2 regions of the Streptomyces sp. DSM 41931 genome follow, and region 2 is predicted to be linked to the other one. Evidence: predicted binding sites of a transcription regulator. Region 2 holds the regulator's gene; the other holds the start of a gene.
The links. The regulator HspR, encoded in region 2, represses chaperone genes until heat shock. The targets are predictions, from matches to a motif close to TTGAGNNNNNNNNNCTCAA.

Region 1: lon (endopeptidase La) is a predicted target of HspR. The motif match lies at 2,501-2,519, and genes of this name have one in related genera.

What each region holds. Positions count from the first base shown of each region.
Region 1 covers NZ_CP189902.1:4,799,137-4,803,551, forward strand. Annotated here, with positions in the region: gene ACP7TJ_RS22390 (HAMP domain-containing sensor histidine kinase) at 1-839, opposite strand, end outside; gene ACP7TJ_RS22395 (response regulator transcription factor) at 836-1,576, opposite strand; gene ACP7TJ_RS22400 (spermidine synthase) at 1,702-2,391, opposite strand; gene lon (endopeptidase La) at 2,542-4,415, shown strand, end outside.
Region 2 covers NZ_CP189902.1:3,663,473-3,667,887, forward strand. Annotated here, with positions in the region: gene grpE (nucleotide exchange factor GrpE) at 1-159, shown strand, start outside; gene dnaJ (molecular chaperone DnaJ) at 196-1,368, shown strand; gene ACP7TJ_RS17025 (heat shock protein transcriptional repressor HspR) at 1,373-1,825, shown strand; gene ACP7TJ_RS17030 (sugar ABC transporter substrate-binding protein) at 2,109-3,215, shown strand; gene ACP7TJ_RS17035 (helix-turn-helix transcriptional regulator) at 3,344-4,375, shown strand; gene ACP7TJ_RS17040 (helix-turn-helix domain-containing protein) at 4,338-4,415, opposite strand, start outside.

The sequences.
Region 1 (4,415 bases), 1.1 Mb from region 2:
CGGGCCCGCACGGTCACCCTGCCGTGCGGGGGGCTGTGCTTGACCGCGTTGTCGATCAGGTTGGCGACCACCTGGTGGATCCGCTCCGGGTCGGCGTGCGCCACCAGCTCGGGCGGCGAGACGTCCAGGTGCAGATGCACGTCCGTACGGGTGTGGCTGCCGGAGCCGGAGGCCATGCTCGCGCGGGCGGAGGCCACCATGTTGGCCTCCTTCAGCACGCCCGACAGATACGGCCACACCTCGAAGCGGCGCTTCTTCAGCGGGACCACGCCGCTGTCCAGACGCGAGAGGTCCAGCAGCGTCTCCACGAGGCGGCCGAGCCGCTCGGTCTGCTTCAGGGCCGTGCGCATCGTCTCGGGGTCGGCCTCGGTGAAGCCGTCGACGATGTTCTCCAGCACCGCGCGCAGTCCCGCGATGGGGGTGCGCAGCTCGTGCGAGACGTTGGCGACCAGCTCCTTGCGCTGGCTGTCCTGGGCCTCCAGCTCGTCGGCCATGACGTTGATCGTCTGCGCAAGGTCGCCCAGCTCGTCGCGGCGGCTCTCGCGCACCCGGCGGGTGTAGTCGCCGTGCGAGATGGACCGCGCGACGGCGTTCATGTCGTCCAGCGGGGCGGTGAGGGAGTGCGCCACGAACTGGGTGATCAGCAGCGTGGCGATCATCGAGAAGACCGTGATGAAGCGCAGCTCCGTCTTGGTGTGCACCGCGATCACCGAGAGCCCGGTGGTGATCAGGACCGAGACGACGACCAGCGCGCCCAGCTTGGTCTTGATCGAGAACGGGCGCACACCGCCCCAGGGCTGCTTCTTCCGCTGTCCGCGTCCCCCCGGACCCCCGCTCATGGCGTCGGCGTCTCCAGGGCGTAGCCCACGCCGTGCACGGTGCGGATGCGCTCGGCGCCGATCTTCCGGCGCAGCGCCTTGATGTGGCTGTCCACGGTCCGGGTGCCGGAGGCATCCGCCCAGTCCCACACCTCGGCCAGCAGCTGCTCACGGGAGAGCACCGCGCGGGGGGTGTTGGCCAGGCACACCAGGAGGTCGAACTCGGTGGGCGTCAGATGGACGTCCTCGCTGCGCACGCGCACCCGGCGCTGGGCGTGGTCGATCTCCAGCTCGCCCAGGCGCAGGATGCCGCTGCGCGGGGTGGTGGCCGCGAGGGCCGCGCGCTCCATGCGGCGCAGCAGCACGTGCACCCGGGCCGCCAGCTCGCGCATGGAGAACGGCTTGGTCATGTAGTCGTCGGCGCCGACGCCGAGGCCGACCAGCATGTCGGTCTCGTCGTCGCGCGCGGTGAGCATCAGCACCGGCACCGGCCGCTGGGCCTGCACGCGCCGGCAGACCTCCAGACCGTCGAAGCCCGGCAGCATGATGTCGAGGATCAGCAGGTCGGGCTGCCAGGCCTCCGCCGTGTCCACCGCGGACGGGCCGTCGCCCGCCGTTTGCACCAGGAATCCCTCGGCACGCAGGCGGGTCGCGATGGCGTCCACGATCGTCGCGTCGTCCTCGACCACCAGGACCCTGCGCTGCGCGCCGGGGGTGGTCGCCGCCGTGCCGTTGTGGGAGGTCTGTGTCTGCTCCATCGCCCGCCCCTGAGGTGTGCTTTTTCCGGAATCCGTGGGGTGATCCGTCGTCTGCGCATCACTGCGATCGACGCTTGAATGATCCGCGTCAGGGCAGCAGCGTACGGGGAGCCACCACGGGTTTGCTATCCAGGGCGGACGCCGATGTGCACGACGTCCGGAACGCCCCGGGCAACGGGGATCTCTTCGGTACGCACCTGCCGGAACCCGGCATTCCGCAAGGTTCCCTCGAATTCCGGTGAAGGCTTCGCGGACCATACCGCGAGGACCCCGCGCGGCTTCAACACCCTTGCACACGCGGCGAGTCCGTCCGGCGAGTAGAGCCCCTCGTTGCCCTCGTCGACGGTCCAGCCGGGTCCGTTGTCGATGTCGAGACACAGCGCGTCGAATGTGTCGCACGTCTCTTTGACATAGGCGACCAGGTCCTGCTCGACGATCTCCGTCCGGGGGTCGGCGAGCGCCGCGCCGGAGAGCTCGGCCAGCGGGCCCGAGCGGTGCCACCCGATGATCGCGGGCTCCCGCTCCACGACCGCGATCCGCCCCCAGCGGGCCTGCCCGGCCGCGTGCGCCAGGGAGAAGCCGACGCCCAGTCCGCCGATCAGCACCGCGGGGTCCGCCGTCCCCGGGTCCAGGGCCGCGAGGGCCGCGTCCACCAGAAGCCGCTCGGAGCGCCCGTCGGAGGTGTCCATCAGGAAGCATCCGTTGGCGATGATCTGCAGCAGACCGCCGTGCCTGCGCAGGACGACCTCGCCGTACGGGCCCTCGCGACGGTCCAGGACTTCGGGAGCTTCGGGAATGCCGTAGGGGGTGGACATGCGTTCATCCTGGCAGGTGCTCGTTGGCGGTGATCCGGGTCCGTGGAGCCGGATCCGTTGATCGCTCAGAGCGAACGTGGCCCCGGGAACATTCGGCGACTCCCCTGCATTGAGTCGATGTAGCTCAACTTGACTGCCGAAGGGGAGATCATGGCTGCTGAGTCCACACCGCTCGCCCTGCCCGTGCTGCCGCTCGACGACGAGGTCGTGCTGCCCGGGATGGTGGTTCCGCTGGACCTGAGCGATTCCGAGGTGCGCGCGGCGGTGGAGGCCGCCCAGGCCGCCGCCCGGGACGAACCGGGCAAGCCGAAGGTGCTCCTCGTGCCGCGCGTCGACGGCACCTACGCCGGGACCGGCGTGCTGGGCACGGTCGAGCAGGTCGGCCGGCTGGCCGACGGCGACCCGGGCGCCCTGATCCGCGGCCGGGGACGGGTGCGCATCGGCGCCGGCACCACCGGACCGGGCGCGGCGCTGTGGGTGGAGGGCACCCGCATCGACGAGAGCGTGCCCGACCCGCTGCCCGGCCACGTGACCGAACTGGTCAAGGAGTACAAGGCGCTCGCCACCGCCTGGCTGCGCAAGCGCGGCGCCTGGCAGGTCGTGGACCGGGTCCAGGCCATCGACGACGTCTCCGCCCTCGCCGACAACTCCGGATACTCGCCGTTCCTCACCACCGACCAGAAGGTCGCCCTGCTGGAGACCACCGACCCGGTGGCCCGGCTGAAGCTCGCCACCCAGCAGCTGCGCGACCACCTCGCCGAGCAGGACGTCGCCGAGACCATCGCCAAGGACGTCCAGGAGGGCGTCGACAAGCAGCAGCGCGAGTTCCTGCTCCGCCGTCAGCTGGAGGCGGTCCGCAAGGAGCTGCGCGAGCTCAACGGCGAGCAGGACGGGGAGGAGTCCGACGACTACCGGGCCCGCGTCGAGGCCGCCGGTCTCCCCGAGAAGGTCCGCGAGGCCGCGCTCAAGGAGGTCGACAAGCTGGAGCGCTCCTCCGACCAGTCGCCGGAGGGCTCCTGGATCCGCACCTGGCTCGACACGGTCCTGGAGATGCCGTGGAACGAGCGCACCGAGGACTCCTACGACATCCGCGGCGCCCAGCGGGTGCTGGACGCCGAGCACGCCGGTCTGCAGGACGTGAAGGAGCGCATCACCGAGTACCTGGCGGTGCGCAAGCGGCGCAGCGAGCGGGGCCTGGGCGTCGTCGGCGGGCGGCGCGGCGGCGCGGTGCTGGCCCTGGTGGGCCCGCCCGGCGTCGGCAAGACCTCGCTCGGCGAGTCCGTCGCCCACGCCATGGGCCGGAAGTTCGTCCGGGTCGCCCTCGGCGGCGTGCGCGACGAGGCGGAGATCCGCGGCCACCGCCGCACCTACGTCGGCGCGCTGCCCGGCCGGATCGTGCGGGCGATCAAGGAGGCCGGCTCGATGAACCCGGTCGTCCTCCTCGACGAGATCGACAAGGTCGGCTCCGACTTCCGCGGCGACCCCGCGGCCGCCCTGCTGGAGGTCCTCGACCCGGCGCAGAACCACACCTTCCGGGACCACTACCTGGAGGTCGAGCTCGACCTGTCCGACGTGGTGTTCCTCGCCACCGCCAACGTTCTGGAGGCCATTCCGGAGGCCCTGCTCGACCGCATGGAGCTGGTCCGCCTCGACGGCTACACCGAGGACGAGAAGATCGTCATCGCCCGCGACCACCTGCTCCCGCGCCAGCTGGAGCGCGCCGGTCTCCAGGCGGACGAGGTGACGATCGAGGAAGGGGCGCTGCGCAAGCTGGCCGGCGAGTACACGCGCGAGGCGGGCGTGCGCACCCTGGAGCGGTCGATCGCGCGGCTGCTGCGCAAGGTCGCGGCCCAGCACGAACTGGGGGAGCGGGAGCTGCCGTTCACCGTGGCCGAGGGCGATATGCGGGACCTGATCGGACGGCCGCACCACGTGCCGGAGTCCGCCCAGGAGCCCGCCGAGCGGCGCACCGCGGTGCCCGGTGTGGCCACCGGGCTCGCCGTGACCGGCGCCGGCGGTGACGT
Region 2 (4,415 bases):
CAGCCGGGGTACCGCATCGGCGAGCGCACCATCCGCCCCGCGCGGGTGGCCGTCGCCGAGCCGCAGCCCGGCGCGCAGACGGCCAAGCCGGCCGAGGAGGGCGCCGAGGCGCAGGCCGACGGGGAGAACAAGGAGAACGGTGGCCCGGAGGAGGGCTGACGTTACAGCTGACGCAGGGAAGGAGGGACGTCGGGGATGAGCACCAAGGACTTCATCGAGAAGGACTACTACAAGGTCCTCGGCGTCCCCAAGGACGCCACCGAGGCCGAGATCAAGAAGGCGTACCGGAAGCTCGCCCGCGAGTACCACCCGGACGCCAACAAGGGGAACGCCAAGGCGGAGGAGCGGTTCAAGGAGATCTCCGAGGCGAACGACGTCCTCGGCGACCCCAAGAAGCGCAAGGAGTACGACGAGGCGCGCGCCCTCTTCGGCAACGGAGGGTTCCGTCCGGGGCCGGGCGCGGGCGGCGGCACCTTCAACTTCGACCTCGGCGACCTCTTCGGGGGTCAGGCCGGCGGCCAGGCGGGCGGCTTCGGCGGCGGGCTCGGTGACGTCTTCGGGGGCCTGTTCAACCGGGGCGGCCCGGGGACCACACGGACCCAGCCGCGCCGGGGCCAGGACATCGAGTCCGAGGTGACGCTCAGCTTCACCGAGGCGATCGAGGGCGCGACCGTCCCGCTGCGGATGTCGTCGCAGTCGCCCTGCAAGGCCTGTTCGGGCACCGGCGACAAGAACGGCACACCGCGCGTGTGCCCGACCTGCGTCGGCACCGGACAGGTGGCGCGGGGCTCCGGCGGCGGCTTCTCGCTGACCGACCCCTGCCCGGACTGCAAGGGCCGCGGCCTGATCGCGGAGGAGCCCTGCGAGGTCTGCAAGGGCAGCGGGCGGGCCAAGTCCTCGCGGACGATGCAGGTGCGCATCCCCGCGGGGGTCAGCGACGGCCAGCGGATCCGGCTGCGCGGCAAGGGGGCGCCCGGCGAGCGGGGCGGCCCCGCGGGCGACCTGTATGTCGTCGTGCACGTCGGCGCCCACCCGGTGTTCGGCCGCAAGGACGACAACCTGACGGTCACGGTGCCGGTGACGTACCCCGAGGCGGCCCTCGGGGGCGAGATCCGGGTCCCGACGCTGGGCGGTCCGCCGGTCACGCTGAAGCTGCCGCCGGGCACGCCCAACGGGCGCACCCTGCGCGCCCGCGGCAAGGGAGCGGTCCGCAAGGACGGCACCCGCGGTGATCTGCTGGTCACCGTCGAGGTGAGTGTTCCCAAGGACCTGTCGGGGAAGGCTCGTGACGCCCTTGAGGCGTATCGCGAGGCAACCGCGGACCAGGATCCGCGGGCGGAGCTGTTCCAGGCCGCGAAGGGAGCTTGATGCGATGGACGGCCGTCGACGCAACCCGTACGAACTGACCCAGGACACCCCGGTCTACGTCATCTCGGTGGCGGCCCAGCTCTCCGGGCTGCACCCGCAGACGCTGCGTCAGTACGACCGTCTGGGACTCGTGTCGCCGGACCGTACGGCCGGCCGGGGCCGTCGCTACTCGGCCCGTGACATCGAACTGCTCCGTCAGGTGCAGCAGTTGTCGCAGGACGAGGGCATCAACCTGGCCGGAATCAAGCGCATCATCGAACTGGAGAACCAGGTCGCCGCCCTCCAGGCCCGTGTGGCCGAACTGGAGGACGCGCTCGACGGCGCGGCGGCGGCCATGCGTCAGCGCGAGGCCGCCGTGCACGCCTCGTACCGCCGTGACCTGGTGCCCTACCAGGAGGTGCAGCAGACCAGCGCGCTGGTGGTCTGGCGCCCCAAGCGCCAGCAGCAGTCCGACTGACGCGCGCGCGAGGCCGACTTCGCCGAGAAGGGGCCCGTGGGTTCGCCGAACCCTCGGGCCCCTTCTCTTATGCACGACCACACCTGTGGCTATGGTATGCCTGCGTGTCCAGGTGATCCTCGCGGTCCGTCCGCAGGACTTTCACGAGTTCAGCGCCCCGTGTCGTGTCCATCTCGTTAAGTGGCTGCCTCTTGACGCGATGGACGCCGAAGCGTTGGCTTTTCAGTCACATGGGCCGCAAAGCTGTGCCCACGTCCAAAACGCACCTGAAGTGAGCCCTCGCATGCGTCGTATCGCCATATCCGTGGCCGCCGTCTCCATGTCCGTCACGCTCGCAGGCTGCGGCATGCTCGACGCGACGGGCAGCAGCGACGACGCCAGCCCCGCCAAGGGCGACGACATCACGGTGGGCCTGCTCCTCCCGGAGAAGGCCAACACGCGCTACGAGCAGTTCGACTACCCCATCTTCAAGAAGAAGGTGGAGGCGCTCACGGACAACAAGGGCAAGGTCCAGTACGCCAACGCCGAGGCGGACGCCGACAAGCAGGCCTCCCAGATGCAGCGCATGATCGACAAGCAGGTCGACGTCATCGTGCTGGACGCGGTGGACTCGCACGGCATCGCGGAGAGCGTCACCAAGGCCAAGGAGGCCGGCATCCCGGTCATCGCCTACGACCGGCTCGCCGAGGGCCCGATCGACGCCTACATCTCCTTCGACAACGCCCTGGTCGGCGAGGTGCAGGGACGCTCCCTGCTGGAGGCGCTCGGCGGCGACCTGTCCATCACCGACAAGGTCGTGATGATGAACGGCTCGTCCACCGACCCCAACGCCAAGCAGTTCAAGGCCGGCGCGCTGTCCGAGCTCAAGGGCAAGGTCACCATCGCCAAGTCCTTCGACACCAAGGACTGGGACCCCAAGAACGCCGAGAAGAACATGGCCGAGGCGATCGGCGAGATCGGTGTGGAGAACATCGAGGGCGTCTACTCCGCCAACGACGGCATGGCGGGCGGCATCGTCAAGGCGCTGCGCGCCGCCGGCGTCACCAAGCTGCCGCCCATCACCGGCCAGGACGCGGAACTCGCCGCCGTGCAGCGCATCGTGACCGGTGAGCAGTACATGAGCGTCTACAAGTCCTACCCCGAAGAGGCCGAGAACGCCGCGGAGATGGCCGTGGCGAAGGTCCAGGGCCGGGACATCCAGTTCGACGCGCTCACCCGCGACCGCGTCGACAGCCCCACCGACCAGGACATCCCGGCGCAGCTGGTGCCGGTGGTCGCGCTGACCCAGGACAACCTCGAGGACACCGTCCTCGCCGACGGCTTCTACGAGGTGTCCGACATCTGCACCGGCGAGTTCAAGGACGCGTGCGCGGAGATCGGGCTCAAGTAACCCCCGTACGAATCCGGCCACCGGCCGGTCCCCGGCCCGGCACGGCGGCCTGTCCCGTGTTGCACAGCAGGTTCCGGCCGCGCATAGTTGCGCTGCGGAAAGACGCTGAACCGGGGGTGGGATGGGCGATGGCCGGGCACGGGGCCGACGAGCATCCGCACGGTGCTGACCGACTGTGCGAGGCCGGGGACCGCGTGTACTCCCGGGCCGTACGGCGCGGACGGCTGCCGCGCCGGGAGGCCGAGCGGGTGCCCTGCCTGCTGGAGCTGGCCCTGCTGCACCCCGACCCGGACGACATGGACTGGCTGGTCCCCACCTCCCCGCAGGAGGTCATGACCCGGCTGCTGCGCGGCATGTACGACGAGGTGAGGGCGAGTCAGCGCCGGGTCGGCTCGGCGGTCGCCGCCTTCGAGTGGTACGCCGGTCTCGGCCGCCAGGTGCCGGCCGCGGGCGGATCGTCGGAGGGCCCCGCGATCCGTGTGCTGGACGGGCTGGCCCGTATCCAGGCCGCGATGGACGAGGCGACGCAGGCGTGCACCACCGAGGTGCTCACCGTCCAGCCCGGCGGCATCCGGCGTGAGGCGGAGCTGTCGGAGGGCCTGCACCGGGCGATGGCGCTGCGCGGGCGGGGCGTGCGGATGCGGGACCTGTACACCCATGTCGCCCGGCACGGGCACGGGCTGCTCAGCTATCTGGAGCTGATGGGCGACGCGGTGGAGGCGCGCACGCTGGACGAGGTCATCGAGCGGCTCATCCTCTTCGACCGCACGGTCGCCTTCATCCCCGCCAACGCCGAGCGCACGATGGCGCTGGAGCTGCGCCATCCGGCGCTGGTGGAGTATCTGGGCACCGTCTTCGAGCGGCTGTGGCGGCTCGCCATCCCGCTGACCGCGCCGCTCCCCGACACGGGCATCGAGGGCATCTCGCACCGCGAGCAGTCCATCGCCGCGCTCCTCGCGGAGGGCCACCAGGACGCGGTCATCGCCGAACGCCTCGGCATCAGCGTCCGCACCTGCCGGGCGCACATCGCCCGCCTCTCGGAGACGCTGGGGGCCGCGAGCCGCACGCAGTTGGGGGTGCGGATCGCACAGGCGGGTCTGGACAAGCCCCGGGGCCCCGCGGTCACTCTGTCCGGTCGAGAATCCCGGACTGCCCGATGAGGTAGCCGAGCTGGGCCCGGCTCTGGCTGCCCAGGGTGGC